One region of the Pseudomonas sp. NY15463 genome, then DNA from elsewhere that is predicted to be linked to it. Evidence: riboswitches for the same ligand, from Rfam matches in the RefSeq annotation. Region 1 holds a riboswitch; each other region holds the start of a gene.
What was found. A riboswitch is a leader RNA that binds a small molecule or an ion and turns the genes downstream of it on or off. The one in region 1 is predicted to bind cobalamin.
Positions count from the first base shown of each region.

Region 2: it holds a riboswitch for cobalamin, as region 1 does, so the genes downstream of both, ACNFIC_RS20215 (ABC transporter substrate-binding protein) here and cobW (cobalamin biosynthesis protein CobW) in region 1, are expected to answer to the same signal.
Region 3: it holds a riboswitch for cobalamin, as region 1 does, so the genes downstream of both, cobO (cob(I)yrinic acid a,c-diamide adenosyltransferase) here and cobW (cobalamin biosynthesis protein CobW) in region 1, are expected to answer to the same signal.

Region 1 is NZ_JBLUQD010000009.1:134,437-144,849, forward strand. It holds gene ACNFIC_RS21965 (ATP-binding protein) at 1-83, opposite strand, end outside; gene cobN (cobaltochelatase subunit CobN) at 86-3,847, opposite strand; gene cobW (cobalamin biosynthesis protein CobW) at 3,851-4,918, opposite strand; cobalamin riboswitch at 5,019-5,216, opposite strand; cobalamin riboswitch at 5,279-5,502, shown strand; gene ACNFIC_RS21980 (CbtB domain-containing protein) at 5,601-5,786, shown strand; gene ACNFIC_RS21985 (CbtA family protein) at 5,797-6,492, shown strand; gene ACNFIC_RS21990 (cobalamin biosynthesis protein) at 6,492-6,902, shown strand; gene cobM (precorrin-4 C(11)-methyltransferase) at 6,928-7,680, shown strand; gene ACNFIC_RS22000 (DUF1272 domain-containing protein) at 7,746-7,988, shown strand; gene ACNFIC_RS22005 (response regulator transcription factor) at 8,185-8,799, shown strand; gene ACNFIC_RS22010 (transporter substrate-binding domain-containing protein) at 8,804-10,413, shown strand, end outside.
Region 2 is NZ_JBLUQD010000008.1:71,549-81,961, forward strand. It holds gene ACNFIC_RS20205 (ATPase) at 11-604, shown strand; gene ACNFIC_RS20210 (DUF1624 domain-containing protein) at 874-2,040, shown strand; cobalamin riboswitch at 2,137-2,334, shown strand; gene ACNFIC_RS20215 (ABC transporter substrate-binding protein) at 2,460-3,473, shown strand; gene ACNFIC_RS20220 (FecCD family ABC transporter permease) at 3,470-4,486, shown strand; gene ACNFIC_RS20225 (ABC transporter ATP-binding protein) at 4,483-5,271, shown strand; gene ACNFIC_RS20230 (pseudoazurin) at 5,289-5,723, shown strand; gene ACNFIC_RS20235 (OprD family porin) at 5,720-7,057, shown strand; gene ACNFIC_RS20240 (GNAT family N-acetyltransferase) at 7,346-7,861, opposite strand; gene ACNFIC_RS20245 (tyramine oxidase subunit B) at 8,120-9,259, shown strand; gene ACNFIC_RS20250 (RidA family protein) at 9,292-9,714, shown strand; gene ACNFIC_RS20255 (NAD(P)/FAD-dependent oxidoreductase) at 9,767-10,413, shown strand, end outside.
Region 3 is NZ_JBLUQD010000010.1:52,214-62,626, reverse strand. It holds gene cobT (nicotinate-nucleotide--dimethylbenzimidazole phosphoribosyltransferase) at 1-419, opposite strand, end outside; gene cobU (bifunctional adenosylcobinamide kinase/adenosylcobinamide-phosphate guanylyltransferase) at 416-937, opposite strand; gene ACNFIC_RS22460 (cobyric acid synthase) at 930-2,390, opposite strand; gene cobD (threonine-phosphate decarboxylase CobD) at 2,387-3,379, opposite strand; gene cbiB (adenosylcobinamide-phosphate synthase CbiB) at 3,372-4,280, opposite strand; gene bluB (5,6-dimethylbenzimidazole synthase) at 4,277-4,927, opposite strand; gene ACNFIC_RS22440 (cobyrinate a,c-diamide synthase) at 4,924-6,219, opposite strand; gene cobO (cob(I)yrinic acid a,c-diamide adenosyltransferase) at 6,216-6,827, opposite strand; cobalamin riboswitch at 6,938-7,158, opposite strand; gene ACNFIC_RS22430 (hypothetical protein) at 7,306-7,884, shown strand; gene ACNFIC_RS22425 (C40 family peptidase) at 8,013-8,546, opposite strand; gene ACNFIC_RS22420 (C40 family peptidase) at 8,692-9,330, opposite strand; gene hda (DnaA regulatory inactivator Hda) at 9,458-10,162, opposite strand; gene ACNFIC_RS22410 (AI-2E family transporter) at 10,306-10,413, opposite strand, start outside.

The sequences.
Region 1 (10,413 bases):
TCGATGGCGGTCAGGCACAGCGCCAGTTTCAGCGGCTCGGCGCCGACAACGGCGGCCAGGGGAAATTGTACGGGTTCGCTCATGGTCAGCAGTCTTCCTCGCCGTCGAGCAGCTGTTGTTCGAGGCTTTCGCGGTAATCGCCCGGATGCTGCCACAGACCACGCTGCTGGGCTTCCAGCAAACGTTCGGTGAGGTCGCGCAGGGCTTCGGGGTTGTGTTCGCGCATAAAATCACGGGTTGCCGGGTCGAGCACGTAGGCGTCGGCCAGACCTTGGTAATGATGGTCATCGATCAAGTGCGTGGTGGCATCGAAGGCGAACAGGTTGTCCACTGTCGCGGCCATTTCGAACGCCCCTTTGTAGCCATGGCGCTTGGCGCCGTCGATCCACTTGGGGTTCAGCGCACGGGCACGGATCACCCGGTTGAGTTCTTCCTTCAAGGTACGGATGCGTGGCCGGTCGGCCTGGCTGTGGTCGCCGTGGTAGCTGGCGCGAGAACTGCCAGCCAAGGTCTCGGCTGCGGCCAGCATGCCCCCCTGGAACTGGTAGTAGTCGTTGGAGTCGAGCAGGTCGTGCTCGTGGTTGTCCTGGTTCTGCAACACCGCCTGCACCTGGCTCAGGCGCTGGGCGAAGCGTTCACGCGCGGGGGTGCCTTCATCACTGGCACCGTAGGCGTAGCCGCCATGGTTGAGGTAGACCTCGGCCAGATCCTCACGTCCGTGCCACAGGCGCCCGTCGATGGCGTTCTGCACGCCTGCGCCGTAGGCGCCGGGCTTGGCGCCAAATACCCGCCAGCCGGCTTGACGGATGGCCAGCTCGGTATCCATGCCCTGATCGAGCAAGGCCTGGCGGTCACTGCGTACCCGCGCGGCAAGCGGGTTCAGATCATCCGGCTCATCCAGCGCGGCTACCGCCTGCACGGCAGCATCGAACAAGCGAATCAGATTGCCGAAGGCATCGCGGAAGAATCCCGACACCCGCAAGGTGACGTCTACGCGCGGGCGATCCAGCAGGCTCAACGGCAAAATCTCGAAGTCATCGACCCGCTGGCTGCCAGTGGCCCATACCGGGCGTACGCCCATCAGCGCCATGGCCTGGGCGATGTCGTCGCCACCGGTGCGCATGGTGGCAGTGCCCCATACCGACAGGCCCAACTGGCGCAGGTGGTCACCGTGGTCTTGCAGATGGCGCTCCAGAATCAGGTTGGCCGACGCCCAACCCAAGCGCCAGGCCGTGGTGGTGGGCAGGTTGCGCACATCGACCGTGTAGAAATTGCGCCCAGTCGGCAGTACGTCCAGGCGTCCACGGCTGGGGGCACCGCTGGGCCCTGCGGACACGAAACGCCCGGCCAGTGCCGCCAGCACACCCTCGATTTCCGCAGCGCCACAGGCATCCAGTTGCGGCGCCACCTGCTCGGCCAGCGCTTGCAAGACCTGGCGCACCGGTTCCCAGTCCTCCTGCGTGGGCAGTGCCAGCGTACCGTCCAAGGTCTGTTCGATGAGCGCCAGTGCCAGTTGCTCCAGACGCTCACGGGTGTCACCGGCAGTACGCCATAGCGCTGCGTCCTGTGCTTGCAGCATCGCCGGACGCGGCCCCTCCCACGGCAGACCCAGGTCACAATCCAGTGGGTCGATGCCCAACGCCAACGCCTTGGCCAGGCTGCGGATCAGGCTGGCGTTGCCGCCCTTGCCATCGCCGCGCTCGACCCGCAACAGCGCCAGCAGCGTGTCACGGCGCAGACGGCCCTCGGGCGACTGACCGAAAATGTGCAGCCCATCGCGGATCTGCGACTCTTTCAGGTCGCACAAGTAGGTGTCCAGGCGTGGCAGCCAGACCGCCGCGTCGTCGAGCTGGCCTTCGAGCGCAAGCTCGCGGTCGATATGGTTGGCCTTGACCAGTTCGAGGATATCGCGCTGCAACTCACGCGCGCGGCGCGGGTCGAGCAACTGCGCTTCATAGTACTCGTCGGCCAGTTGCTCCAAATGGCGCAGCGGGCCATAGGATTCGGCGCGGGTCAGCGGCGGCATCAGGTGATCGATGATCACCGCCTGGGTACGGCGCTTGGCTTGGGCGCCCTCGCCCGGATCGTTGACGATGAACGGATAGATGTTTGGCAGCGGCCCCAACAGCGCGTCCGGCCAGCATTGATTGGACAGCCCAACGCCCTTGCCCGGTAACCATTCGAGGTTGCCATGCTTGCCCACGTGAATCACCGCGTCGGCAGCGTAGCCGTTGCGCAGCCAGAAATGAAACGCGAGGTAGCCGTGCGGCGGCACCAGGTCCGGGTCGTGGTAGACCGCGCTGTGATCGACCTGATAGCCCCGTGCTGGCTGGATGCCAACGAAGGTCAGGCCGTAGCGCAGGCCCGCCACCATCATGCGCCCGGCGCGATACATCGGGTCCTGTTCAGGCGCGCCCCAGCGCTCGAGTACGGCGCGCTGGTTGGCCTCAGGCAAGGCGGCGAAGGCGGCGTGGTAATCGGCCATGCTCAGGCTTTGGGCGCAGGGGCGCTGGTCGAGGTGGTCCAGGTCGTTGGTCACTCCGCCCAGCAACTGGTGGATCAGTTGCGTGCCGCTGTCCGGCAGACCGGCCACCGGATAGCCCTGGGCTTGCAGAGCGTTGAGGATGTTCAGCGCCGCGCCCGGAGTGTCCAGGCCTACGCCGTTGCCAATGCGCCCATCGCGAGTCGGGTAGTTGGCCAGCACCAGGGCCACGCGTTTTTCCTGATTGTCCAGGCGCTGTAGCACCACCCAGCGCCGGGCAAGCTCGGCGACAAAATCCATGCGTTCGGGATGCGCGCGGTAACACACGACATCCGACTGGCTGCGCTCGCTGCGCCAGGCCAGGTCCTTGAAACTCACAGGTCGGGTGATGATGCGCCCGTCCAGCTCCGGCAAGGCGATATGCATGGCCAGGTCCCGGGCACCCAGGCCCTGCTCGCTCTGCTCCCAGGCTGGCTGGTTGTCCTGGGCACAGATTGCCTGCAGCACCGGTACGTCGCGACGCAGTGGACGCAAGTTGGGCCGCTCGGGGCTGGACAAGGCGAACCCTGTGGTGTTGATCACCACCTGCGCCTGCACCTCATCGAGCCACTGCTCGACCTGATCCAGGCAACCGGCCTCCTTGAGACTGGCCACGGCAATCGGCAGCGGGTTCAGGCCACAGGCCTGTAAACGCTGGCAGAACACGTCGATGAACGCGGTGTTGGCTGCCTGCAAGTGCGAGCGATAGAACAACAACGGCGCCACCGGCCATTGTGGGTTCCATTCGGCGTACCAGTCCTGTAGCTGCGCGCTGGGCCTGGCCGGGTGGTACACCGCCGTGCGCGGCAACGGCTGCGGTTCATCCCAGGCGTAGTCACGTCCAAGCCACTGGCTGGCCAGGCAGTTGAACAGGTTGACGGCGTTCGCCTTGCCACCCTGGCGCAGGTAGTGCCAGAGGCGCTCGGCCTGCTCGCCGCGCACGCTGCCGAGCCCCGTGAGTTCGGGATCGGGGCGGTCGTCGCCGGGCACCAGGATCAGGTGCACGCCACGGCTGGCCAGTTCCACCAGTTGCTCGACACCGTAGCGCCAGTAACCCACGCCGCCGTGCAGGGAGACCAGGATCACCTTGGCATGGCGCAACACCTGGTCGACATACAGGTCGACCGATGCGTGGTTCTGCACCTGCATCGGGTTGGCCAGACGCAGGCTGGGGAAATCGTCCGGCAACTGCTCGGCGGTATCGGCGAGCAGTGCCAGGTGCGAATCGCCGCTGCAGAGAATCACCAGCTCTGCCGGGGTCTGGCCGAGGTCGGCGATGCTGTCGTCCGGCACGAAGCCGCCGGGCTGGGTCCGCAGCAGGTGCATCGGTCAGGCGCCCAGGGCCTGGCGCAAGCGCGCCTCCAGCTGATTGGCGTCCAGATCCTGGCCAATCAGTACCAGACGGGTGATGCGCGGCTCATCCTGACGCCAGGCGCGGTCGAAGTGCTTGTCGAAACGCGTACCCACGCCCTGGATCAGCAGACGCATCGGCTTGCCGGGGATGGCGGCGAAGCCCTTGGCGCGCAGGATGCCGAACTCGGTGACCAATTGGTTCAGGGCCTCGAGCAGCAGGCCTTCGTCGGCCTCGGGCAGGTCGATGGAAATGGAATCGAAGGCGTCATGGTCGTGGTCGTCGTGCTCATCGCCGTCATGGTGCGAGTCGTGGTGGGTGCGACGACCATCGATGTGCGCCTCGGACTGCGCGCCCACGCCCAGCAGCACGTCCAGCGGCAGACGACCGCTGCTGGCTTCGATCACCTTGACCGCTGGCGGCAGCTCTTCGGCCACCTCGGCACGCACCTTGGCCAAGCCCTCGGCGTCGATCAGGTCGGCTTTGTTCAGCACTACCAGGTCGGCGCTGGCCAGTTGGTCGGCGAACAGTTCATGCAGGGGCGATTCGTGGTCCAGGTTGGGGTCGAGCTTGCGCTGGGCATCCACCTGCTCGGGGTAGGCGGCGAAGGTGCCGGCAGCCACGGCTGGGCTGTCGACCACGGTGATCACCGCATCGACGGTGCAGGCGTTACGGATTTCAGGCCACTGGAAGGCCTGCACCAGCGGTTTGGGCAGTGCCAGGCCGCTGGTTTCGATGAGGATGTGATCCAGGTCGCCGCGGCGTGCCACCAGTTCGCGCATCACCGGGAAGAACTCTTCCTGCACGGTGCAGCACAGGCAGCCGTTGGCCAGCTCGTAAACCCGGCCGTTGGCTTCTTCTTCGCTGCAGCCGATGCTGCATTGCTTGAGGATTTCGCCGTCGATGCCCAGCTCGCCGAACTCATTGACGATCACCGCGATGCGGCGGCCCTGGGCGTTGTCGAGCATGTGGCGCAGCAGCGTGGTTTTACCCGAGCCGAGAAAGCCGGTGACGATGGTGACGGGAAGCTTGGCCAGTGTTTTCATGTCGCAGTGCCCTTGGCAGCTATGGCGCGGGCAAGCGGTACGACAGCCACGGGCGTTGCCGGCCGGGCGCGTTCGCCACCGGATCACCCCGCCCGGTTGAATGTCGAAAACGTCGCGAGGCAGGTCTCCTGGCTTGCACGGTGCCGGCCAAAGCCGACCGGCTGGCGCCTTCCCGCGCGCTGCGCAGTGGCTGTGCCAGACCTTTGAGTGCCTACAGTTGCGGGGGCAGCCGCGGCTTCTACCGCGTTCCCGTCTTAGCTCCGGCGCGCGCCGGAGAACCTCGAACCGGCAAGGCTACGCAGTGCTCGCACGACGGTCAACCGCCCGACACGATTGACGCACGTCCGGCCGCGTGATTTGCTAGCGCCCTTGCGTCAAGGTGCCCCTTTGGGGGTGAAACGGGAAACCGGTGCGTCGTGCGTCTATCGAAAAGGCCCGACAAGGCCGGTGCTGCCCCCGCAACGGTAAGCGAGCAAGGCGTCTGATCCACTGTGCCAGTAGTCCGGCATGGGAAGGTGACGCCAACGCTGGAGCCAGGCTCCACCTCGCCAGCCCGGAGACCGGCCTTGCGTGCTACCAACACCCCGCGGTGGGCGGGCGCTGTCGTACTCCCTGGGCCATTTCGCGCCCGGGGCCGCCGCGCTTGCCCGTTGCCAAAACAAAAGCAGCAGAGGAACGCGTCATGCCTATCAGCAGTGCCAAACACAGCATCGCCACCCCGGTTACCCTCAGCCAGCGTCTGGTCATCGCGGTGGGCGCCTGCCTGCTGGGCCTGAGCCTGGTATATTTCGCCGGTTTCTCGCACATCGAGGCGGTACACAACGCTGCTCACGACACCCGCCACAGCGCCGCATTCCCCTGCCACTGAGTAGCCCAGCATGATCATGCGCATTGCCCGCACGGCGGGTTTCAGCGGGCTGCTCGCCGCCCTGCTGTTGACGTTGCTGCAGAGCTTCTGGGTGGCCCCGCTGATTCTGCAGGCAGAAACCTACGAAAGCGCCGCACCAGTCACCGAACACCACGAACACGGCAATGCCACTGCGACCCACGAACATGAACACAGCGCCGAAGCCTGGGCGCCGGAAGACGGCTGGCAACGGGTGCTGTCCACCACCGGTGGCAATCTGGTGGTTGCCGTGGGGTTCGCGCTGATCCTAGTGGCCCTGTATAGCTTGCGCGCCCCCGGCCGGACCAGCACGGGCGCTTGGTGGGGCCTGGCCGGCTTTGCAGTGTTCTGTCTGGCACCGACCCTGGGCCTGCCGCCGGAACTGCCAGGCACTGCCGCCGCCGATCTGGGGCTGCGCCAAAGTTGGTGGATCGGCACTGCGGCCGCTACGGCCGCAGGCCTGGCACTGCTGGTGTTCGCCCGGCATTGGCTGTTCAAGGTGCTTGGCGTGGCGCTGCTGGCGATCCCGCACGTGATCGGCGCACCGCAGCCGCCCGTGCACGAAAGCCTGGCGCCCGAAGCGCTCGAAACGCAGTTCAAGGTCGCTTCCTGGCTAACCAACGCCGCGTTCTGGCTGGCCCTTGGCCTGCTCAGCGCCTGGCTGTATCGCCGCTCCAGCCAAGCCTGATGGCGGCCTGTACACAACCGCCTGCGCTGTTCGCGGGCTTTGGCTGCCGTCGCGGCTGCCCGGTAGAGACCCTGGCCGCCCTGCTGCGCCGGACCCTCGCCGGGCATGGCCTGCCCGTCAGCGCCTTGCGCGGTATCGCCAGCATCCACGCCAAAGCCCGCGAGCCAGGGCTGCTAGCCTTGGCCGAGCACCTGGACCTGCCACTTGTCTGCTTCGACGCAGGACACCTGCTGACCTTCGAGCCACTGCTCAGCCAGCGTTCGGCCGCCGCCTTCGCCCAAACCGGTTGCTGGGGCGTGGCCGAGAGCGCAGCATTGTGTTTGGCCGCCAGCCAGACCCAACAGCCACGCCTACATGTGCCCCGCCAAGTCTTGGGTGGCGCAACCCTAGCGCTGGCCTGCGGCGGATAATCCGTACTTTTTGCAAGGATCCTTCATGACGGTCTACTTCATCGGCGCAGGCCCCGGCGACCCGGAATTGATCACGGTCAAAGGCCAACGCCTGATCCGCCAATGCCCGGTGATCATCTATGCAGGCTCCCTGGTCCCTCCGGCGGTACTCGAAGGCCACAGCGCCAGCCATGTGATCAACAGCGCCGAACTCCACTTGGAGCAGATCATCGAGACCATGCGCCAAGCCCACGCCAACGGCCAGGACGTGGCCCGGGTGCACAGTGGCGATCCGAGTTTGTACGGTGCCATTGGCGAGCAGATTCGCCACCTGCGCGAACTGGGCATCGACTACCAGATCATCCCCGGAGTCACCGCCACCGCGGCCAGTGCAGCCCTGCTCGGCTGCGAACTAACGCTACCGGATGTAGCACAGACCGTGATCCTCACCCGCTACGGCGACAGCTCGCCGATGCCAGCCGGCGAACAGCTTGCCGACCTGGCCCGGCACCGCAGCACGCTGGCCATCCACCTGGGCATTCGCAACTTGGCGCGCATCGTCGAGGAACTGCTGCCGCACTACGGCGCGCAGTGTCCGATAGCCGTGGTGCACCGCGCCACCTGGCCCGACCAGGACTGGGCCAGAGGCACCCTGGCAGATATCGTCGAGCACGTCGCACGCAAAGGCTTCCGGCGTACCGCGCTGATTCTGGTCGGGCATGTGCTGGGCGATGCGCCGTTCGCCGACTCGGCGCTGTACCGCGCCAGCCATGCCCACCTTTACCGCCCGGGCACTTGAGCTGATTGCTCGATCACGCTACGACGTAGCACACTGGTGCTCCCCTACCGACAGAGGCCATGACCATGCTCGAACTGCGCCCCAACTGTGAATGTTGTGACCGTGACCTGCCGGCCGATAGCCCGGATGCAGTCATCTGCTCGTTCGAATGCACGTTCTGCCAAGACTGCTCCGTCGAGCGCCTTCAGGGCCGCTGCCCCAATTGCGCCGGCCAACTGAGCCCCCGCCCGACCCGTGTTGGCCAGGCCTTGCAGAATAACCCTGCTTCCACTCAACGGGTCGTGAAGGCCCATAGCACCTGCGTTTGAGTCTCGAAGCACGAGGGCGGTCCTACGCCATCTTGTAGTCCTTTTCAACAAAACCCTGTTGTATTTTCAACACGCCTATACTGTCCTATTACCAAGGCTCCTGAATCTCCGTAATGTGCGCTCCCCCCAGCTCTGCAGCCCCAGGCCGAGCCTGCTGGTTGGCTGGAAGCGAGCACTTTTGAACAGGAGTTTAACCATGACATCCGTGCTGCTGGTCGATGACCATCACATCGTTCGTCTTGCCGTGCGCATGCTGTTGGAGCGTGAGCGGTTCACCGTGGTCGGCGAGACCGGCAAAGGCAAGGAGGCAGCCAGCCTCGCGATGCAAACCCGGGCCGAGGTTGTCATTCTCGACATCGGCTTGCCGGACCTTGACGGCATGGAGGTGATCAAGCGCCTCAAGCTGCTGGAGCCGCCCCCGAAGATCATGGCCTTGACCGGCCAACCTGCCGACCTGTACGTGCGCCGCTGCATGGATGCCGGCATCAGCGCCTTCGTCAACAAGGACGAGGACCTCGATGCTTTGGTGTTCGCCCTCAAGGCCCTGGTCAAGGGCTACTCGACCTTTCCCCAAATGGCGGTCAACAGTAACTCCCTGGAAAGCGAAAGCGAACGCCTCAAATGCCTGTCAAACCGCGAGATGGAGGTGTTGCGCAGGCTGTGCGCCGGCCAATGCAACAAGCTGATCGGCGAGCAGATGAACCTCAGTGCCAAGACCATCAGCACCTACCGTGGGCGTATCCTGGAAAAGCTCAAGGCCGAGTCGCTGGTGGAGATGGTCGATCTGGCCAAACGCAACAAAGTGGTCTGATCCAGTGTACAAAGGGCCTGCGCTTTGCCTGCTGCTGGTCGCGCTGATACCTTGGGCGCACGCCGAAACTGCGAGTGAAAGCCGCCACTTGCTGGCACGCTCGCACAGCGCGGCGTCCACTCTGAATCTAACCTTGCCTGACCGGGCATGGCTGACCACCCACGGCGATTTGCGCCTTGGCATCTCGCATCCTGATTACCCGCCCTTCGACATCAACGCCAGCCAGGCGGACTACGAAGGGCTGAGCGCCGACTACGCCGGGCTGATCGGCGAGCAGCTCGGGGTCTCGTTCCAGATCAAGCGCTACCCGACCCGCGCCCTGGCCATCGCGGCGTTGCACCGCGGCGAGATCGACCTGCTGGGCACCTCGAACGCGTTCGAGGCTGCCGATGCGGAGCTGACTCTGAGCCAGCCCTATGCCGACGACCTGCCAGTGATCGTTGCACGTCAGGGCCAGTCGCTACGCGAACCCGGCGCCATGTCCGGGGTACGCCTGGCCATGGTCGATCACTACCTGCCCCTGGAAACCGCACAGCAGCTCTACCCTGACGCCCGCCTCAGCCTGTATCGCTCGACCCTATCGGCCGTCGCGGCGGTCGCGCTGGGCCAGGCCGATGCCTACCTGGGCGATGCAATCAGTACCGACTACGTGATCGGCAAGGGGTATCAGGAAATGGTCAGGATCGATCACTTCGTCATGGCTCCGGCCGGGGCTTTCGCGTTCGCCCTGGATCGCGACAACACGCGCCTGCTGCGTCTGGTCGATACCGCCCTGTTGCGGATCGCTGACAGCGAACGCCTGAACATCCTGCGTCGCTGGACACGAGGCAGCACGACCACGCTACTCAAGCGCAACCTGGACGCACTCACCGCCGAGGAGCGGGCGTGGATCGAACATCACCCTCGCATCCGCGTGATGATCAACACCAGCCTCGCACCCGTCACCTTCAGCGATGCGCAAAGACAACCGCGCGGGCTGGCCATCGATGTGCTCGAACAAATCAGTCGGCGCACCGGCCTGCATTTCGACATGGTCGAGTCGGACTCCTTCGCCGACATGCTCAAAGCCGTGACCCTGGGTAACGTCGACATGCTCGGGGCAATCGGCTATGACCCGCAGCAAACCACACGCCTGCGCTATACACGCCCGTTCATGGTCACGCCTCGGGTCCTGGTGACCCGTAACGACGCACCGCCCCTGGATCCTGAACGCCCGCTCGACGATCAGCGTGTCGCCGTGCTGCAAGGCTCGCCCCTGCTCAGCGACCTGCATCAAAGCGCGCCACGCGCACGCGTGATCGAAGCGCAGAATCCACTGCAACTGTTGCAGTTGGTGCAGGAAGGCAGAGCGGATGTGGCCTTGAGCCCACAGGTCAACGCGGCCTATTTCATCAATCAAATGGGCAAGGGCCGCCTCAGGATCGCCGGCCAGTTCGGCGACGAGCCCATCCCCGGCACGTTCGCCGTCAACCCTGCCCACCCGCAGCTACAGGCCATCCTGGACAAGACGCTGTTGAGCCTAGCGCCGGACGAGCTGGACCAGTTGGTCAAGCGCTGGCCCAGCAGCGCCGTGGCCAGCGACAGCCCGTGGCGCAACTACCGCACCCTGGCCCT
Region 2 (10,413 bases), on a different contig from region 1:
GGCACTCACCATGAAAACCGGCATGCTCGCCGCCCTGCTGGCCCTGTTCGCGACGCTCACAGGCTGCACCAGCCCTTCGACCAGCCAGGGGCACTTCTACTCAGCCACGGAACTGTCCAGCGTGTCCCTCAGCCATGGCCAGCATGTGGCAGTGTTGCTAGGCCGCAACGCCGCCGCCACCCTGGACTACCTACAGCGCCACCACGACGCCGCCGCACCGGCTAATGGCCAGGCCACCCCGGTGGCGACCCTGGGCGGTAACCAGGCGTACAACTGGCTGGCCAACTCCCTGGCCCAGCAGTTCGCCGAGGTGACGTTCTACGAAGACCTCGACACCCTGCTGGCCGACCGCCCCGATGTGATCGTGCTACTGGACACCCAGAGCCGCGTGGCGAGTGGCCCTGGCGGCGATATCCAGGCCAGTGTGGTCGCGCGATTCTTCGACGAGCAATTGACGTATATCGGGCGTGCCGAAGGCGTGGCGCGCCAGGCGGCGCAAGGCGCCACGGTGCTGCGCCAACTGGACGCCGTACAGGCGGTGCAGGCCGACGCGCTAAAACAGTTCGATGCGTCACTGCACCGGCTGATGCAAGGAGCCGCCTGAGCCGCGCACCGACTGAAGACGCCAGCCAGCATCCTCGCACTGGCGCAACGGCAGCGGTGAGCTGCCGCCCGAGCAGCGCCGGTAATCACCTGCGAACAGGCGGTTACTGCGTCTGCAAGCCCTGCGTATGCACAACATAACCGGCGCTGCCCCCCACGAACACCGCGAAGCAGCACGCATGCAGTGTCAGAAAGCACTATCCCAGAATGAATAAATAGTTATAAGATAACGTTTCATTTGACATCCATTCCTGCCTGCGACCTTTCCAGATGACAAGCGCTTCAGCCACCCCCACCCTGCTTACCCAGCGCCTGCAGAGCATCGACGCCCTGCGTGGCCTGGTGATCCTGTTCATGCTGCTCGACCACGTACGTGAGACCTTCTTCCTGCATCGCCAGGTCAACGACCCGATGAACGTCGACATCACCGAACCCAGCCTGTTCGCCAGCCGCACCCTGGCACACCTGTGCGCGCCGGTGTTCGTGCTGCTGACCGGCCTGTCGGCATGGCTGTATGGCGAGAAGCACCAAGGCCGGGGCGATGTCTCGGCGTTCCTGTTCAAGCGCGGGCTGTTCCTAGTGGCGCTGGAGTTCACCCTGGTGAATTTCGCCTGGACCTTCCAACTGCCACCCAGCGTGATCTACATGCAGGTGATCTGGGCCATCGGCGTGAGCATGATCGCCCTGTCACTGCTAGTGTGGCTGCCGCGTGCGGCGCTGGTGCTGCTGGGGGTCGCGATTGTCGCTGGGCATAACCTGCTCGATGGCCTGCACTTTGGCCCGGACTCGGCAATGCACGTGCCGTGGGCCATCCTGCATGACCGCGGCTGGCTGGAGGTATCCGACAGCCTGCGCCTACGCACTTCTTATCCGGTACTGCCGTGGATCGGGGTGATCACACTCGGTTATGCCCTGGGGCCGTGGTTCGGCCGCAACAGCCAGGCCTGCGTGCGTCAACGGCGCCTGCTGCTGGTCGGGGCTGGCGCGCTGTTGGGCTTTGCGGTGCTGCGTGCGTTCAATGGCTATGGTGAAGCGCCATGGCACAGCTACCCGTCATTCACCCAGACCCTGATGAGCGTGTTCAACGTCACCAAGTACCCACCTTCGCTGCTGTTCCTGAGCCTGACTCTGGGCTGCGGCCTGCTGTTGCTACGCGGCTTCGAGCGTGCAGGCACTGCACGCTGGATTGGCGTGCTGGCGGTATTCGGCGCCGCGCCGATGTTCTTCTACCTGCTGCACCTGTATGTGCTGAAGGTACTGTACGTGGCCTGCGTGGCACTGTTCGGGCTCAACCAAGGCGAGTACTTCGGCTTCAACGGCATCGCGGCGGTATGGCTCGCAGCAGTGCTGCTGGCCATCGCGCTGTACCTGCCGGTGCGCGCATTCGCCCGCCTGAAAGCCCGGCGCCGCGATATTGCCTGGCTCAAGTACCTTTGAAGACGCGCTGCGCGCTTCAAGTGGCTAGCTACGCTGCAAGAAAACACGCAACCGCTCTACTTGCAGCTTGCCGCTTGTAGCTTGCCACTCAAGGGGTCTACCATGCCCACCGCCGGTTTCCACACGGAATTAATAGGGAACTCCCGGGCCGCCCAGTGCGTGCCCAAGGGAACTGCCCCCGCAACTGTAGGTGCCGAGCCCGTGCCATCGATGCCACTGGAGACTCATCCGGGAAGGCTGGCGCAGGGCCTGGACGCACCAGTCAGGAGACCTGCCGGCATACATTCACCAACCGGCGGGGTGTCCGGGATGGCCATCTCCACCCCTTGCGGGTGCTGCCTGTCGACCTGTGCGCCAGGCCCGGCGATGCCTGTCCGTGCGCTCATTCCGTGCACCGTTCGATAGGAGATCGCCCGACCATGCTGCCCCGTTTAGCCACCCTGCTCGCCAGCCTTTCGCTGGCAAGCGTCGCTCAGGCCGCGGCCACTCAATACCCGCTCAGCGTCGACAACTGCGGCCTCGTGCAGACCTTCACCCAAGCGCCCGAGCGTGCGGTGACCATCGGCCAGGCCGGCACCGAAATACTCTACGCACTGGGCCTGGGCGACAAGCTGGCCGGCACTTCGCTGTGGTTCAACAACGTGCTGCCCGAGTTCGCCGCGCAGAATGCCAAGGTGCCACGTCTGGCCGACAACGATCCTAGCTTCGAGGCGGTAGTGGGCAAACGCCCGCAGTTAGTGACAGTGCAGTTCGAATGGATGGTCGGCGCCCAGGGCGTGGTGGCGACCCGCGAGCAGTTCAGCGAGCTGAAGATCCCGACCTATCTGCTGCCCAGCGACTGCGAGGGCAAGGACAACCTGGTGGGCGCCGACGGCACCCGCCTGCAGCCGTTCCAGGTCGACACCCTCTACAAGAGCGTTAGCCAGCTGGCCGAGATCTTCGATGTACAAGACCGCGGCGATGCGCTCAATGCCACGCTCAAGGGCCAGTTGGCCCACGCACAGCAGCAACTGGCCGGCAAGGACCTGTCCGGCACCAGCGCGCTGTTCTGGTTCTCCAGCGCCGACCTTGAGATGGACCCGTACGTGGCCGGTCGCCAGGGCGTGGCCGACTTCATGCTACAGACCCTGGGCGTGCGCAACGTTGTCGAGTCCAACGAAGAATGGCCGACCGTAGGCTGGGAAACCTTGGTAAAGGCCAACCCGACCTGGGTGATCATCGCCCGCATGGACCGCCGCCGCTTCCCCGCCGACGACTACCAGAAGAAGCTCGACTTCCTGCGTAACGACCCGGTGGCCAAGCACATGGACGCGGTCAAGCACGGCCGGGTGATCGTGCTCGACGCCGACGCCATGCAGGCCGGCATTCGCCTGTTCCGTGGCCTGGAGCGTTTGTCCGACGCTTTTGCCAGTGGTAAAGCCCCGCAATCATGAACCGTTTGCTACCCCTGAGCCTCGCAACCCTGATCGCCCTGCTAATGGCCCTGCTGGCCGGTATCGCCATCGGTGAAACCCGCCTGGGCGCCGAGCTTGTGTGGCAGGTGCTGGGCAACCACCTGTGGCAAGCCGGACATGTGCTCGACCCGATCGACGCCGGCATCGTGTGGAACTACCGCCTGCCGCGCACCCTGGTGGCGGCGGCCTGTGGCGCAGGCCTGGCCACCTGCGGGGTGATCCTCCAGGCGCTGTTGCGCAACCCATTGGCCGAGCCGTACCTGCTGGGGCTGTCGGCCGGTGCCTCCACCGGCGCTGTGGCAGTGGGCCTGCTGGGTTTGGGCGGCGCGGCATTATCGCTGTCCGGCGGCGCGTTCATCGGCGCCCTGGTGGCGTTCGGCCTGGTACTGGTGCTGGCGCGTGCCAGCGGCAGCAGCCAGAACAACGCCCAAGTGATCCTTGCGGGGATCGCCGGCTCGCAGTTGTTCACCGCGCTCACGGCGTTCCTGATCACCAAGTCGGCCACCGCCGAGCAGGCGCGCGGCATCATGTTCTGGCTGTTGGGTAACCTCAGCGGCGTGCGCTGGCCGTCGGTGTGGCAGGCGCTGCCGGTGGCCTTGCTGGGGCTGGGCGTTTGCCTGTGGCATCGGCGAGCACTGGACGCCTTCACCTTTGGCGCCGATTCGGCCGCCTCGCTGGGGGTACCGGTGCGCCGTACGCAGTTGCTGTTGATCAGTTGCGCAGCGCTAGTCACCGCCGTGATGGTCTCGATCGTCGGCGCCATCGGCTTCGTGGGGTTGGTGATTCCGCATGCCCTGCGCCTGCTGCTGGGCACCGGCCACAGCCGCCTGTTACCCGCCAGTGCGCTCGGCGGCGCACTGTTCCTGATCCTCGCCGACATTCTCTCGCGCACCCTGATCACCGGCCAGGTGATCCCGGTGGGCGTGGTCACCGCGCTGATCGGTGCGCCAGTGTTCGCGCTGATCCTGATCAGCCGCCGGGGGCGCCCATGACCGCCATGAACCTCTGCGCGCAGGCCCCGTTGAGCTGCCAAGGCCTCAGCCTGCGTCTGGCCGGCCGCGACGTGCTGCGGGGTATCGACCTCAGCGTGAACCCCGGTGAAACCTTGGGCCTGGTCGGCCCCAACGGCTCGGGCAAGTCGACTCTGCTCAAGCTGCTCGCCGGCCTGCGAGCGCCCAGCAGCGGCAGCGTACAGTTGCTCGGCGAGTCGCTGGCGAAGCTCCCGCGTCGGCGCATCGCCCAGTGCCTGGCGCTGGTCGAGCAGCAGGCCGATACCCTCGACAGCATCAGCGTGTTCGACGCCGTAGCCTTGGGCCGAACCCCGTGGCTGTCAGCCCTGACACCGTTCGGCAAGGCGGACCGAATCATCGTCGAACAGGCCTTGGCCGATGTCGACGCCACTCATTTGGCCGCGCGGCTATGGCGCGAGTTGTCCGGTGGCGAGCGCCAACGCGTGCACATCGCCCGCGCCCTGGCCCAACGCCCGCAGTTGTTGCTGCTGGACGAGCCAACCAACCACCTGGATATCCAGCACCAGTTGAGCCTGCTGCAGCAGGTGCAGGCCTTGCCAGTGACTACCGTGGTAGCCCTGCACGACCTCAACCAGGCTCTCACCTGTGATCGCCTGGCTGTGCTCGACCAGGGCCGTCTGGTCGCCCTCGGCGCCCCCGAAGCGGTGCTCACGCCCGAATGCTTGCTGCGTACCTTCGGCGTGCACGCCCACTACCTCACCGACCCTTACGATGGCGCGCGCATCCTGCGCTTTCGCGCCCCCTGAACCAGGACGTTCCGCCCATGCTGCCCCGCACCGCCGCCCTGCTGCTCGCCACGTTGCTGGCCACCCCCGTCGCCTACGCTGAGGTGCATGAGGTGAAGATGCTCAACCGTGGCGCCGATGGCGCCATGCTCTATGAGCCTGATCACCTGCACATTGCCCAAGGCGACACGGTGCGTTTCCTGCCAACCCAGGCCGGGCACAACGCCGCCAGCCTGCCTGAGTTACTCCCGGCCGGGGCCCGCGCGTTCAAGAGCAAGCTCAACCAAACCTTCGAGCACACCTTCGACGTCCCTGGTTTGTACGGCATCCAGTGCATCCCGCACCTGGCCATGGGCATGGTGATGCTGATTCAGGTCGGCGAGCGCAGCCACACGGCCCTGCCCGACACCCTTCCGGCCCGCGCCAAGGCACGTCTGGCGGCGCAGCTGCAACAACTGAAGGCCGGCCAATGACGCGCCTGTTCATCGCCCTGCCCTTGCTTGGACTGAGCCCGCTGGCGCTGGCCGAATCTGCGCAATCCCAGGCCAATGGTTTTATCGAGGACAGCACCTGGGGCCTGCTCAACCGTATGCTCTTCGATCAGCGCGACTACCGCCACGGCGGGCGCAACAGCGGCGCCCGCAACGCCTACAAGCCGCGCAGCGAGCGCAATGGCATGGCCGAAGAATGGGGCTACGGCCTGATGGGCACGTTCAGCTCGGGCTTCACCCAAGGCCTGGTCGGCGTCGGTGTCGATGCCCACGCCTACCTGGGGGGCAAGCTCGACAGCGGCGGCGGCCGCGCTGGCAAGGCCCGGCTGCTGAGCCTGGACAACCAAGGCCACCCCAAGGACGACTACAGTCGTGGCGGCGCAGCGGTGAAGTTGCGCGTGTCCAACACCGTGCTGTCGTATGGCGAGCAACGGGTCAAGACCCCGGTGTTCAGTTCCTCCGACAGCCGCCTGCTGCCCGAGACCTTCACCGGCTGGTTCCTCACTAGCAGCGAAATCGACACGCTCAAGCTAGTGGCTGGCCACTTCACCGAGAACGCCGACCGTAACGCCTCGAGCCACGACCAGGGCTTCGTGGTGAACTACTCCAACGGCCGCCAGGGCACTGCCTTCGACCTGGCCGGCGCGGTGTGGAACCCCAGCGCGAACGTCAGTTCCAGCCTGTACACCTCGCGCTATGCAGACACCTGGAACCAGCACTACCTGGGCAGCACCCTGAGCCACGCCATCGATGCACAGCGCAGCCTCAGCCTCGACTTGAACCTGTACCGCACCACCGACACCGGCAAGGCTTTGTCCGGGCGCATCGACAACACCACCTGGAGCCTGGTCGGCCGCTACGCCCAAGGGCCCCACGCCTTCAGCCTGGGCTGGCAGCAGGTGGATGGCAACACACCGTTCGACTACGTCAGCCGCGGTGCGATCTATATCGCCAACGCCGTGCAGATGTCCGACTTCAATGCGCCGAACGAGAAGTCGTGGCAGGCGCGCTATGACCTGAACATGGGTGCATATGGCATCCCGGGGTTGAACCTGACGGCGCTGTACGTGCGCGGCTTCGCTATCGACGGCAGCCACGTCGACCCTAAAGGTGGGTACGCGTACCTGGGCTACGGGAAGGATGGCAAGCACTGGGAGCGCGACCTTGAAGCACGCTACGTGGTGCAGGCCGGCAAGGCCAAGGGGTTGGCGTTTTCGCTCAGGCACAACGTACACCGTGGGGATACGGCGCAGGCCGAGCTGGATGGCGATCAGATCAGACTAGCGGTGGAGTATCCGCTTACCGGTGGGCTCTAAAAAGCTGTCCTTCTAAGCTGACACCGTCCCCTGTAGGAGCGGCCTTGCCGGGGTGCCGGACCGGCCGGAAAGGGCTGCGCAGCAGCCCCGACGATCTTGCATGAGACTGAGATCCGGGGGCTGCTGCGCAGCCCATCGCGACGCAAGGCCGCTCCTACAGGGGCAGCGTGGATTCAAGCTTTGCGCAGTCCTGTGGGTGCGGGCTTGCCCGCGAAATTGGCGACGCGGTACATGGCACCGGCTTTGCCGGTGTTCGCGGCACGAGGCAGCTCCAGGAGCCGCGTGGATTCAGGCGTTGCGCAGCCCTGCGAGCCCATCGAGCTGCATATGCGTGGTCCGCCAGACCGGGTCGGGCTCGATGTCGACGATCTCGAACCCTTGGCGCTCCCAGAAGCGAATCGCCCCCGCCAGGAATGGGTGGGTATGCAGGTACAGGCACTCCACACCAGCCCCTTGCGCATGCGCGCGAAGCGCTGCGAACAAGGCACCAGCCAGGCCATGACGGCGATACTCGGGGCTGACGAACAGGCGCACGATTTCCACGGTGTTACGGGCCTGATAGTCGAGCTGGGGGAAGCGGTGGTCATACGGCAGGTAGCCCACGCCTGCGATCAACCGGCCCTGGTCGTGGGCCACCAGAAAGTGCCCATCCCCCTCAATGAAGGTTTCGCAAAAGCGCGCCAGGTCCCGCGGCAGCGGTGAATCGGCGAGTATCGGGAAAAGCTGCCGGCGCGCGTTATCGATAAAGCGCACAGTTTCGGCAATAGCGTGGCGGCTGACAGGGCTGATGGTCCAGGTAGGCATTGCTCGGTGCACAACGACGGGTGGGCTGGCTGTTCTACCGCAGCAAAGGCCCCGGCGCAATGCCGTTCACCTGTCGCCCGGCTGGGCCTGGCAGGGATGGTCAACGCCGCTGGCAGGCTGACACAAGACGACCTACCAGCCGTTAGCCAAACTGCGCCTCAGCTCTCGACGCCCCGCATCCTCATCTGCATGGGCGAGCCCCAACAAGAAACCCGATCGCAGCGGTGCCCTTGAGCGCCCTGCGCAGTGAGACCCGCCATGACTTTCGACACCCGTATCGACTTCATCTACCTCAGCGAACAGGACATGATTCGCGCCGGCGTGACCGACATGCCGGCTTGCGTAGACACCATGGAAGAAATGTTCGGCCTGCTTTACCAGGGTGACTATCGCATGGCCGGGCCGAACAGCGACTCCCATGGGGCGATGATCACTTTCCCCGAGCACTCGCCCTTCCCGAACATGCCTAAGCCGACTGCTGACCGCCGCATGATGGCCATGCCGGCCTACCTGGGCGGCAACTTCCAGACCGCCGGGGCCAAGTGGTACGGCTCGAACATCGCCAACCGCGAGAAGGGCCTGCCGCGCTCGATCCTGATGCTCACCCTCAACGACGCCGACACCGGCGCACCGCTGGCGCACATGTCGGCCAACCTGCTCTCGGCCTACCGTACCGGCGCCATCCCCGGCGTAGGCGCCCGCCACCTGGCGCGCAAGGACGCGAAAGTCATCGGCCTGGCCGGCCCCGGGGTGATGGGCAAGACCACCGTGGCAGCGTTCATGGCGGTCTGCCCACAGGTGGACACGCTCAAGATCAAGGGCCGTGGCCAGAAGAGCCTCGACGCCTTCGTCACCTGGGTGCACGCGACCTTCCCGCAGATCGTCAATGTCCACGTCGTACAAACCCTCGAGGAGGTGGTGCGCGGCTCGGACCTGGTCAGCTATTGCAGCTCGGGCGAGGTCGGCGACCCGTCGCAGTACCCGCTGGTACGCCGCGAGTGGGTCAAGCCCGGCGCATTCCTGGCCATGCCCGCGCCATGCAGCATCGACGCCGGCATGGAGCAGGCCGACGTGCGCAAGGTGGTGGACAACACCGGCCTGTACGAGGCTTGGTTCGAAGAACTGCCCAAGCCGGCGCACAACCACGTGCCACTGGTGGGCGTGCGCTTCATGGACATGATCGCCGAAGGCAAGCTCGACGCCGCCCAGGTCGAGGACATCGGCAAGATCATCGCCGGTGACGCACCAGGCCGGCTCAACGACGAGGAAATCATCCTCATGTCGGTCGGCGGCATGCCCGTGGAGGACGTCGCCTGGGGCACCGTGGTGTACCGCAACGCCATCGCCCGAGGCATCGGCGTCAAGCTCAACCTCTGGGAAACCCCGGTCTTGAGCTGACCCTTTCACCCACTGACAACAAGGCAATCAGCATGACCCAGATCACCAAACTCAAGACCGGCTCCAAATTCGAAGACATGGCCAGCTACTCCCGCCTGGTGGCCGTGGACAACTGGATCTACGTCTCCAACACCGCAGGCCGTAACCCGCAGACCCAAGTGATTCCCGAAGACGTCATCGAGCAGACCCAACAAGTGTTCGCCAACATCGAAACCGCCTTGGCGGCGGTCGATGCCAGCCTGGCGGATGTGATCTGCTCACGCGTGTTCATCCAAGACCCGAACGATGTGCCCAAGGTGATGGAGGCCATTGGCGAGAAGTTTCGTGGAATCGACCCGGCCACCACGGTGACTTGCCCGCCGCTGGGCTCGACCGTGTACAAGGTCGAGCTTGAGGTCACAGCCTATCGCGGCGCTTCGCGCGCCGATGTTGCGCTGATCCGCCTGGGCCAGTGAAAGCACACGCCGCCGTTTTGCCTACCCTGTTCCACTAGCCCTGAGTAATGCCATGTCCCCCACCATCACCCCTGTCCAGACCCACCCCCGCCAGCCGGACGCGACCACCGTCGTGATCATCGGCGGCGGCATCATCGGCCTGACCGCCGCACTGACGCTGGCCGAGCGCAACATCCCGGTGGTGGTGCTGGAGAAGGGGCGTATTGCCGGCGAGCAGTCCTCGCGCAACCTGGGCTGGGTGCGCAAGACCAACCGCCATGCCGACGACATTCCACTGGCCCTGGCGGCCGATCGGTTGTGGGCCGAAATGCCCCAGCGGGTGGGCAGCGAAGTGGGCTACCGGCAAGCGGGCATCCTGTTCGTCGCACGCAACGATGCGCAGATGGGCATGCACGAAGGCTGGCTCAAGAGCGTCGAGCACCTGAACCTGGATTCGCGGCTGCTGAGCAACAGTGAGATCGCGCAAAAGGTGCCCGGTGGCAGTACAACGTGGTCCGGCGGTCTCTACACACCCTCGGACGCTCGCGCCGAACCGACGCTGGCCGCCAGTGCGATTGCCCGCGCGGCCATCGCCAAGGGCGCGATCATCGTCGAGCATTGCGCGGTGCGCACCTTGGTGACCGCTGCCGGGCGAGTCAGTGGCGTGGTCACCGAGCAAGGTGAGATCCGTTGCGAGCAGGTGCTGCTGGCGGGCGGCCT
Region 3 (10,413 bases), on a different contig from region 1:
TGGCGCGCGAAGTTGGCGGTGCCAGCGCCCAGGCGCAGGTGGTGCACTCCCGGCAGCTCCAGCGTCGGGTCGATGGTGCCGAGGTCAACTACTTCCAGGCTGGCACCCAGCTGACGCGCCAGCACACTGATCGCCGCGCCACCACCGACGAAGTTGCGCAACATCTGCCCGGTCACCGCCTGCGGATAGGCCGAGATCCCCTCCTCCACCACGCCGTGGTCACCGGCAAAAATGCTGATGGCAACCCGTTCCAGCTGAGGACGTTCGAGGCCTTGCAAGCCCGCCAGGCGGATCGCCAAGCGTTCGAGCTGGCCAAGGGAGCCAGCGGGCTTGGTCAGTTGCTGCTGACGGGCACGCGCCTGATCCATGGCGGCGGTGTCGAGGGGTTGGCAGGCATCGAGCCACCACATCTGGGTCATAGAGCGGGTCCTTTGAGCATGAGAGGAAGGCCGGCCACGCTCAGCACCACGCGCTGGCAGCGTTCGGCAGCGGCCTGGTGCAAGAGGCCCGCCGCATCGACATAGCGGCGGGTCAACTCGCCCATGGGCACCACGCCCAGGCCGGTTTCGTTGCTGACCAGGATGATCGTGCCAGGCAACTGTTCAAGGCAATCGAGCAGCGCATCGCACTCCTCGGTCAGGCGCTGCGGGTCGTCGAGCATCAACAGGTTGGTCAGCCACAGGGTCAGACAGTCCACCAGTAGGCAGCGCTGCTCAGCGGCCTGGGCACGCAGCACGGCGGCCAGGGCTAGCGGTTCCTCGATCAGGCCCCACTCGGCAGGACGACGCTCGCGGTGCAGGCGCACGCGCTCGTTCATCTCGCTGTCTTGCGGCGCGCTGGTGGCAATGTAGGTGACCGGCAGGCCGCTGGCCACGGCCAGTTGCTCAGCCAGGCGACTCTTGCCCGAGCGGGCGCCGCCGAGGATCAGGTTACGCATGGGCGACTCCACACAGTTCGCGCAGGCGCGCGGTGTCCAGATGCTGTTCGATGAGATCGGCTAGGCGTTCGATATCGCGCTCGCGCAGGGCCTCGTAGTCGACAGGCTGAACCTCGGCGAGCCCTGCCCAGCGCAACAGCGCCGCGCACGACTGGCTGCCTTCGAACAGACCATGCAGGTAGGTGGCAAGGATCTGTCCGTCATCGCTGATGGCGCCGTCGCAACGGCCATCGGCCAATTGCAGCGCAGGCTGTGCAAGCGCAGGGCCTGTGGTGACCCCCGCGTGAATCTCATAGCCGACCACCGCTGCCTGCTCCAGTTCGAGGGTGCCGGTCACGTTGCGCAGTTGCTTCTCGGCTTCCAGCACCGTGACGTAGTCCAGCAGCCCGAGGCCATCACTGCTGCCGGCCGCCCCTTCCAGGCCCAGCGGATCGCAGACCTCGCGACCGAGCATCTGCAAGCCGCCACAAATACCGATCAACTTGCCGCCGTAACGCAGGTGTCGGGCAATCGCGCTGTCCCAGCCACGCGCGCGCAGTTGCGCCAGGTCCCCGCGCACACTCTTGGAGCCCGGCAGGATGATCAGGTCGGCAGGCGGAATCGGCTCACCTGGGCCAATGAACTGCAGATCAACCTGCGGGTGCAGGCGTAGCGGATCGAAATCGGTGTGGTTGCTGATACGCGGCAACACCGGAACGATCACCTTGAGCACCCGTTCACCCTTCTGGCCCTGGCGCCGGTCGATACCGTCCTCGGCCTCCAGGTGCAGGTCGGTAACAAACGGCAGCACGCCCAGTACCGGCTTGCCGGTGCGTTGCTCCAGCCAGTCCAGGCCCGGTTGCAGCAAGGCGATATCGCCCCTGAAGCGGTTGATGACGAAACCCTTGACCCGCGCCTGCTCGCTGGGTGACAGCAGCTCAAGGGTGCCAACCAGGTGGGCGAATACCCCGCCGCGGTTGATGTCGGCCACCAGGATCACCGGGCAGTCGACCGCCTCGGCAAAGCCCATGTTGGCGATGTCGCCGGCACGCAGGTTGATCTCGGCCGGAGAGCCTGCGCCCTCTACCATCACCACTTGATACGCCTCGCACAGGCGCGTGTGCGATTGCAGGACCGCCTGCATGGCGATGGCCTTGTAGTCGTGATAAGCCACCGCGTTCATGCTGGTCACGGCACGGCCATGCACGATCACCTGGGCACCGGTGTCGCTATTGGGTTTGAGCAGCACCGGGTTCATGTCGGTGTGCGGCGCCAGCCGGCAGGCTTGGGCCTGCACGGCCTGGGCACGGCCGATCTCGCCACCGTCGGCGGTCACCGCGCTGTTAAGTGCCATGTTCTGCGGTTTGAACGGCACCACGGCAATGCCTTGGCGCAGCAGCCACCGGCACAGGGCGGTCACCAGGGTGCTCTTGCCGGCATCGGACGTGGTGCCTTGCACCATGAGCGTGGTCATGTGGTTTCCTTGTGGTAGTCCGCCAGGGCCTGGGCCAGGCGCTGCTCGTCGGCCATGCTCGGAGCCAGGCCAAAACGCAGGGCCTGTGGCTGCTCGAACATGCGCACCAGAATGCCGCGACGGGCGAGAAAATCATGCAGGTGCGCGGCGCGTTCGCTGCGCACATATTGAAACAGCGCGCAGCCACCGCTCGGCGCCAACCCACTGGCGCTCAGCAGGTCAGCCAGGCGCTGGCTGGCGGCGGCGCAGCGTGCGATCTGCGCCTGCTGCTCGCGCTGATCGGCGTAGCAGGCCTGGCCCAGCACCCGGGTCGGGCCGCTGACGGTCCAGGGGCCGAGCACGTCGGCCAAACGCTGCAACAGCGCAGGCTCGGCGGCAACAAAGCCCAGGCGCACCCCGGCCAAACCGAAGAACTTGCCGAACGAACGCAACACGATCAGCCCTGGCTGCCCGGCCTGATCGACGATGCCATGCTCCGGGGTGTTGTCCATGAACGCTTCATCCACCAGCAGCCAGCCGCCGCGCGCGGCCAGGCGCGCATGCCAGGCCAGCAGCCGCGCGCGCGGCAGCGTGCGGCCAGTGGGGTTGTTGGGATTGACCAACAGCAGCACATCGAGGCTGTCGAGTTGCGCCTCGACCTGCTGCTCGTCCAGTTCGAGCAACGCATGACCGGCGCGCTGCCAGGCATGTGGGTGCTCGGCGTAGCACGGTGCCAGCACCCCGACACGCCCGGCTGGCCGCAGGTATGGCAGGGCCTGGATTGCCGCCTGGGAACCGGCCACCGCCAACAGTGGAGTGGCACCGTAATAGGTGCGAGCGGCCTGTTCGAGACCATCCTCGACCTCCGGCAGGCGCGCCCAGGCGTCCAGTGGGATCGGCGCAATCGGGAAGGCCCACGGTGCGATGCCACTGGACAGGTCCAGCCAGTGCTCGCGGGCAATACCGTATTGCTGCACCGCGCGCAGCAGACGACCGCCATGTTCAAGCATTCAGATAGCCCCCCAGGCAGATCACCAGCAGCCACAGCCAGACCCCGCGCTGCACCAGACTCCAGCCGCGCTCGATGGCGTCGGCATCGGCCATCGGTCCTTCGCCTAGGCGTGGCCGCTCGTGCAGCTCGCCGTGGTACACCGCAGGGCCGCCCAGCTCTACGGCCAGCGCGCCGGCACCGGCTGCCATCACCGGGCCCGCGTTGGGGCTGTCCCACAGCGGCCCTTGCTGGCGCCAGCAACGCAGCGCCAGACGGGTCTTGCCGAGCAGCGCGTAGGTCAGCGCCACGAGCCTTGCCGGCAGGTAGTTGAGCACATCGTCAATGCGCGCGGCGCACCAGCCAAAGCGTTCGAAACGTTGGTTGCGATAGCCCCACATTGCATCCAGGGTATTGCTCAGGCGGTACAGCACGACGCCCGGCGCACCTGCGACGATGAACCAGAACAGCGCCGCGAACACCGCGTCGCTGCCATTTTCCAGAACCGATTCAGTGGCCGCGCGGGCCACAGCGGGCTCATCCAGCTCGCGGGTTTCACGACTGACCAGGTAGCCCACGCGCAGGCGAGCTTCATCCAGGTCGCCCTGGCGCAGGGCCTGGGCCACCGGCAGCACATGCTCGCCCAGGCTGCGCAGGCCCAGGGCGCAATACAGCGCCAGGACATCGACCAGCCAGCCGATATACGGCAACCACGACAGCAGCAGCGCGACCAGCGTCAGTGGCACCACGGCGATGAACCAGGCGCTGACGCCATGGCTGCGCCAACCGCGCCCGCCCGCGTTCAATCGGCGTTCGAGGTGCTTGGCCAGGTTGCCGAACCCCACCAGCGGGTGGCGTCGTTTCGGCTCGCCGAGCAGCGCGTCCAGGGCCACACCTGCAACGGTCAACAGGGCCACGCTCATGGCCGTTCTCCCCAATGGTTTTCGTACAGCATTTCACTCAAGGGGCGCTCTTTGGCCCAGTGTTCCATCACCAACATCGGCGCCGGGTAGAACTCGATCACCGGGCCCAGGCACAACACCGCCACGGGTTTTGCCCCGGCAGGCATGCCCAGCAGCTCGGCCAGCGCCTGCGGGTCGAACAACGACACCCAGCCCATGCCCAGCCCTTCGGCGCGGGCCGCCAACCACAGGTTCTGGATCGCGCAGGATAGCGAAGCCAGATCCATTTCCGGCAAGGTACGCCGGCCAAAGATATGCGGCTCGCGGTTGTCCATGAGCGCGGCCACCAGCACCTCGGCGCAATCGCCGATACCTTCGACCTTGAGCTTCATGAAATCGTCGGAACGCTCGCCCAGCGCCTCGGCGGTCAGCACACGCTCCTGTTCCACCAAACCCTGGATGCGCTCGCGCAGCGCACGCTGGCTGATGCGGATGAAGCGCCACGGCTGCATCAGCCCCACGCTGGGGGCCTGGTGCGCAGCGGCCAGTAGGCGGCCAAGCAGCGCGGGGGCCACCTCCCCCCCGGCGAAGTGGCGCATGTCGCGGCGCTCGCCGATAGCCCGGTAGATCGCCGCGCGTTCGGCCTCGCTGTAGGCGTGATCGCTCATGGTCGCAACAGCGCCGCCGCCGCATCGGGATTGGACGGGAAGTAGAAGTGCACGTAGGAGGCAGTCAACCGGCCCAGGCGATAGACCGCCTCGTTGCCTCGCCCACCGTTGGGGCTCAGGCCTCGAGCGATGGGCTCCAGCACGGTGCTGGTCAGCGAGTGGTGGTAGGTGTGCCCACGCAGGGTGCCTTCGGGCAACTCGACCGCTTGCAGCGCCAGGGCAGCCAAACGCTTCTGCATGGTTGCCTCACCAGGCAGCACACCAAGCAGTTCGGCACGTTCACCGGCCACATCGGTCAGCGCGTCGAGTAGATACAGCATGCCGCCGCACTCTGCCAGCAGTGGCTTGTCCTGGTCATGGTGGGCGCGAATCGCTTCGAGCATCGGCGCGTTGGCCGACAGTGCACGGTGATGCAGTTCAGGGTAGCCACCAGGCAGGTACAGGCTGTCTACCAACGGCAGCTCGCGGTCGTGCAGCGGCGAGAAGAATTCCAGTTGCGCGCCAAGGCTACGCAGTACGTCGAGGTTGGCGCCGTAGAGAAACGCGAAGGCTTCGTCACGGGCCACGCCGATGCGTACGCCGGACAATGATGCCGCGTGGCTGAGGGGGGCGGGCGCAGCGAAGCTCACCGGCGGAGGCAACGTTGCGTCACAGCTGGCGCCCAAGGCTTCGGCGGCGGCGTCCAGGCGAGCGTCAAGGTCGTTCAGCTCGCTGGCCTGCACCAGCCCCAGGTGTCGGCTGGGCAGTTCGATGCCGCGCTCGCGGGACAACCCGCCATACCAGCGCAGGCCTTCAGTCAGGCTACCTTCGAGCAACTGTGCGTGGCGCAAGCTCCCGACGCGGTTGGCCAGCACCCCTGCAAAGGGCAAGTCCGGCTGATAACGCGCCAGGCCAAGGGCCAGGGCGCCAAAGGTCTGGGCCATGGCCGTGCCGTCGATCACCGCCAGCACCGGCACGCCGAAATGCCGGGCCAGGTCCGCGCTGGACGGGGTGCCGTCGAACAGCCCCATCACCCCTTCGATCAGGATCAGGTCGGCCTCCTCGGCCGCCTCCCAGAGCAAGCGGCGGCTCTCGTCAGCGCCGATCATCCACAAGTCGAGTTGGTACACCGGTGCGCCACTGGCACGTTCGAGGATCATCGGGTCAAGGAAGTCCGGCCCGCACTTGAACACCCGCACCTTGCGCCCGAGGTTGCGGTGCAGGCGCGCCAGGGCGGCAGTGACCGTGGTCTTGCCCTGGCCCGAGGCCGGGGCGGCGATCAGAACCGCAGGGCATTGACGCGGCTGACTCACAGTTCAACGCCCTTCTGCGCGCGGATACCGGCCTGGAAAGCGTGCTTGAGCATGCCCATCTCGGTGACGGTGTCGGCCATCTCGATCATTTCGGGCTTGGCCCCACGGCCGGTGACGATCACGTGCTGCATCGGCGGGCGGGCCTGGATGTCGGCCAGTACCTGGTCAAGGTCGAGGTAGCCGTGCTTGAGGGCGATGTTCAGCTCATCGAGCACCACGAACTGTACCGAGGCATCCTGCAACAGCTGGCGCGACACGGCCCAGGCAGCTTCGGCGGCGGCGATGTCACGGGCACGGTCCTGGGTCTCCCAGGTAAAGCCCTCGCCCATCACGTGGTAGCGCACCTGCTCGGGGAAACGGCGGAAGAACAGCTCTTCGCCAGTGCTGTTGCGGCCCTTGATGAACTGCACCACGCCGCACTGCATGCCATGCCCGAGCGCGCGGGCGAGCATGCCGAAGGCCGAGCTGCTCTTGCCCTTGCCGTTGCCGGTCAGTACCAGCAACAAGCCGCATTCGTTGGGGGAATTGGCGATGCGTTCGTCGATGATCGCCTTCTTGCGCTGCATGCGCGCCAGGTGACGTTCGTCGCGTTCGGGGGATTCGCTCATCAGGGGTCTCCGCTGTCTGGCGCCAGGCGGCGACAGGTGAAAGGCGGGCAAACGGAGAACGCGCAGGGGCCGTGGCACAGGCCACATCGCACCGCGCATCACCCTCCGTGATGCCGTTGGCAGTTGCAGGCCGGTCTCCGGGCTCATGAGCGGGCCACAGGCCCTGACCGCGCGCCTTCCCGGGCCTAGGGCCCAGTGGCCTTGCGCGGCCTTCGACTCACCTACCGTTGCGGGGGCAGCGCCGGAATCGCACCTTGCAGGCGCACACCGGCTTCCCAGTTTCACCCCACCAAGCCAAGGCTCGCGAGGCACCTGAAACACGCGGCGAAGGTTAGAGGGTTGCACCGGGAGCGTCAATGAACGAAGGCCCGACTGAACCGGACCAATGGCCAATCTACCGGCTTGTGCCACACTGAGGGCAGTGATATCACTTAGCCAGCACTTAGGCGAATATCAAAACAAGAACAAGGAGCGCTGCATGCAGGGTCTAATCATCAACAACCCGAACCTCGAATTCCTGCGCCCGGCACTGGAACGTTGGGTCGACTGCATCGACCGCTTCAACCAGTTCCAGGGCGATAACGATGCGCCCTACTGGCATGGCACCACGGCCAACGTGGGCTTGCTCGCCGCCGCCGCCTGGCAAGGTGAACTGGTGGCACTGCCGCAATCGACCAGCAAGAAACAGCGTGATGAAGGCGACCGCGAAGGCCGCTGCGACCTGACCCTCTGCAGCGCCGAGGCGACGATTCACCTGCATGCAGGTCAACGCTGGCCGCGCCTAGCCCGCCTGGACCTGTCCGCAGCACTGCTGGAAACGTCCCTGCAGGCCAAATGTATCGCCTACGCCAGCCAACTCAAGGCCGGTGCGCTGTTCGCCACGCCCTGGAAAGCCGGCCAGCACGCCAGTCCCGAGGAACTGCAAGACCTGGTCGACGACCTGCACAAGCACAGTGCCTGCGCGGTGGCCTGGTACTTCCCCTATGCCTATCGCAAGCTGCACAACGAATTGGGGCAATACTTCCCCGGCGTGGCGCTGCTGCTCAAGCAGGCCTGAAGGGAAACCGCGCGCAGGCTTGCGCAAAAACGGCGTGTCGTGCGCCGACCGCAGGCCTTGGCGGGTAGCGACGGGCTACGTGATCTGGTTCATCTGCCAGGCCCGAAGCACCTGGCAAGCGCGGAAACTTATGGGTTCTGCGCCAGATGCCCCGCAGGCAGCACGCGCTTGGCTTGCAAGTAAGCCTTCGACCAATAGCTGTTGGACAGATAATCCAGACGCACCGTGCCGCCGGTAGAAGGTGCGTGCACGAAACGGCCTTCGCCTACGTAGATGCCAGCATGGCTCACCTGCCCGCCGCCATTGGTGGCGAAGAACACCAGATCGCCAGATTGCAGGGCATTGATCGCCACGCTTGGCGCGCGCATGCCAATCATGTCACGGGTGGTGCGCGGCAAGCTGATGCCAGCGGCGTCGCGGTACACATAGCCGATCAGGCCGCTGCAGTCGAAACCCGAGTCCGGGGTATTACCGCCCCAACGATAGGGCGTTCCCACCAGACCAATCGCGCGAAACAGCACATCTTCGGCCACCGGCGAGGACGGTTGCGACTGATTGAAGGTGACGGGAGGATAGACCGGCGCCGGGGCCGGAACATGGCTGGAACAGGCCGCCAGCAGGGCCACCAGCCAAAGCAATGCGAAACGCGCCAACATCGCCATGATCGAACATCCTGTCGTGAATACTCCGGCCGCAGCCGAAGGCGAAAAGAGTTGAGAAATTAGATTAGACGCTTTCTGTAAATGCGCACGGCGGCGAGCTTTTCAGCTACGCCGCCGTGGCAGGGTACAGCATTTTGACATCAAATCAATTGCGCGAGAGCGTGGTGCTCGGGGCCATCGCCAGGGCGCGCTTGGCTTCGATGAAGGTCTTGCTCCAGTAGCGATCGCTCAGGTTGTCGATGCGCACACCACCGCTGCGGCGGCTGCTGGAGTGGATGAACTGGTTGTCGCCCAGGTAGATGCCGGCATGGCTGACGCGACCACGGCCGTTGGTGCTGAAGAACAGCAGGTCACCCGGCTTGAGCTTGTTGCGTGCGACCTTGGGGGCATCGACGTTGATCATTTCGCGAGTCGAGCGCGGCAGGTTCATGCCTGCTTCTTCGCGGAACAGGTAGCCGATGAAACCGCTGCAGTCGAAGCCGGACTTCTCGGAAGTACCGCCGAAGCGATAGCGGGTACCGATCAGCGACATACCACGCTCGAGGATGCTGTCGGCCAGCACCGGAAGCTGATAAGGCTTGCTGTTGCTGGAGAAGGCGTCGAGGTCTTCTTCATTAGCCAGCTCTTCCTCGGTGAATACGGAAGAGGTGGGCGCCTTGATCTTGGCCGATTGCTCGGCGACCAGGCGATGATCCTGTGATTGAGTGGCCGGACCTTGGGAGGCGCAACCGAACAGCAGGGTGGCAAGTGCAAGTGGCACGAGGGGTGCGAAGCGCTTCAGCATGGGCACGACCGTGTCTGTAGTCCTTTAGAAGGTGGAAACTATGCCCTCTATCGTGACCATTTGCAAATTTTATCGAAAAACATGTGACTTTTGCGTTTTTCCGCTCTGGTGCCGTGTTTTCAAGGGCTTACCAGCCCAGGGTTTCCTTGAGAAACGGAATGGTCAGCTTACGCTGGGCTTGCAACGAGGCCTGATCGAGGCGTTCGAGCAGGTCGAACAGTGCGCTCATGCTGCGCGTGCCACGGGTGAGGATGAAGTGGCCGACCTCGTCGGTCAGGTGCAGGCCGCGACGCGAGGCGCGCAGTTGCAGGGCACGCAGCTTGTCCTCGTCGGACATGCCGCGCATCTGGAAAATCAACGCCAGGGTAAGCCGTGACTTGAGGTCGGCCAGCTTGATCGGCAACTCGCGCGGCGAGCTGGAGGCGGCTAGCAACAGGCGCCTGCCACTGTCACGCAGGCGATTGAACAGGTGGAACATGGCCTCTTCCCAATCGGCCTTGCCGGCGATCACGTGCAGGTCGTCGATACACACCAATTCGTACTGTTCGAGGTGATCGAGCAGTTCGACGCCACGTTCGAGCAGTTGCGCCAGCGGCAGGTACACCGCCGGCTCGCCCAGTTGCTGGAAGCGCTGGGTGGCAGCTTGCAGCAGGTGGGTACGCCCCACGCCCTGCTTGCCCCACAGGTAGATGAGGCTTTCGGTCCAGCCGGCGTCGGCTTCGCACAGCCGCTCGACATAGCCCAATGCCGCGGCATTGGCGCCCGGGTAGTAGTTGATGAAGGTGGCGTCATCGCGCAGACGCACACCCAAGGGCAACTGGATCGGTTTCATGCTCGCGGGTGGTCGCAGGGACCACAGGGGGCCTTTGATGAACAGTGTGCAAAGTCTATACCCGCAACGCGGGCGGCACAATCGGGCAGCGCAAGAGCGTCAGTAAAATCAAGCAGTTGCGCATTACGATGCGTGCCGCGCGGTCAAAGGTCCGGATCGATTTGCCCCGCGTACATGTCCGACTCTTTATAGAGCGCGTGCACATGGCGCAGCAACACCATGATCACCGCCGCCACCGGCAGCGCCAGCAG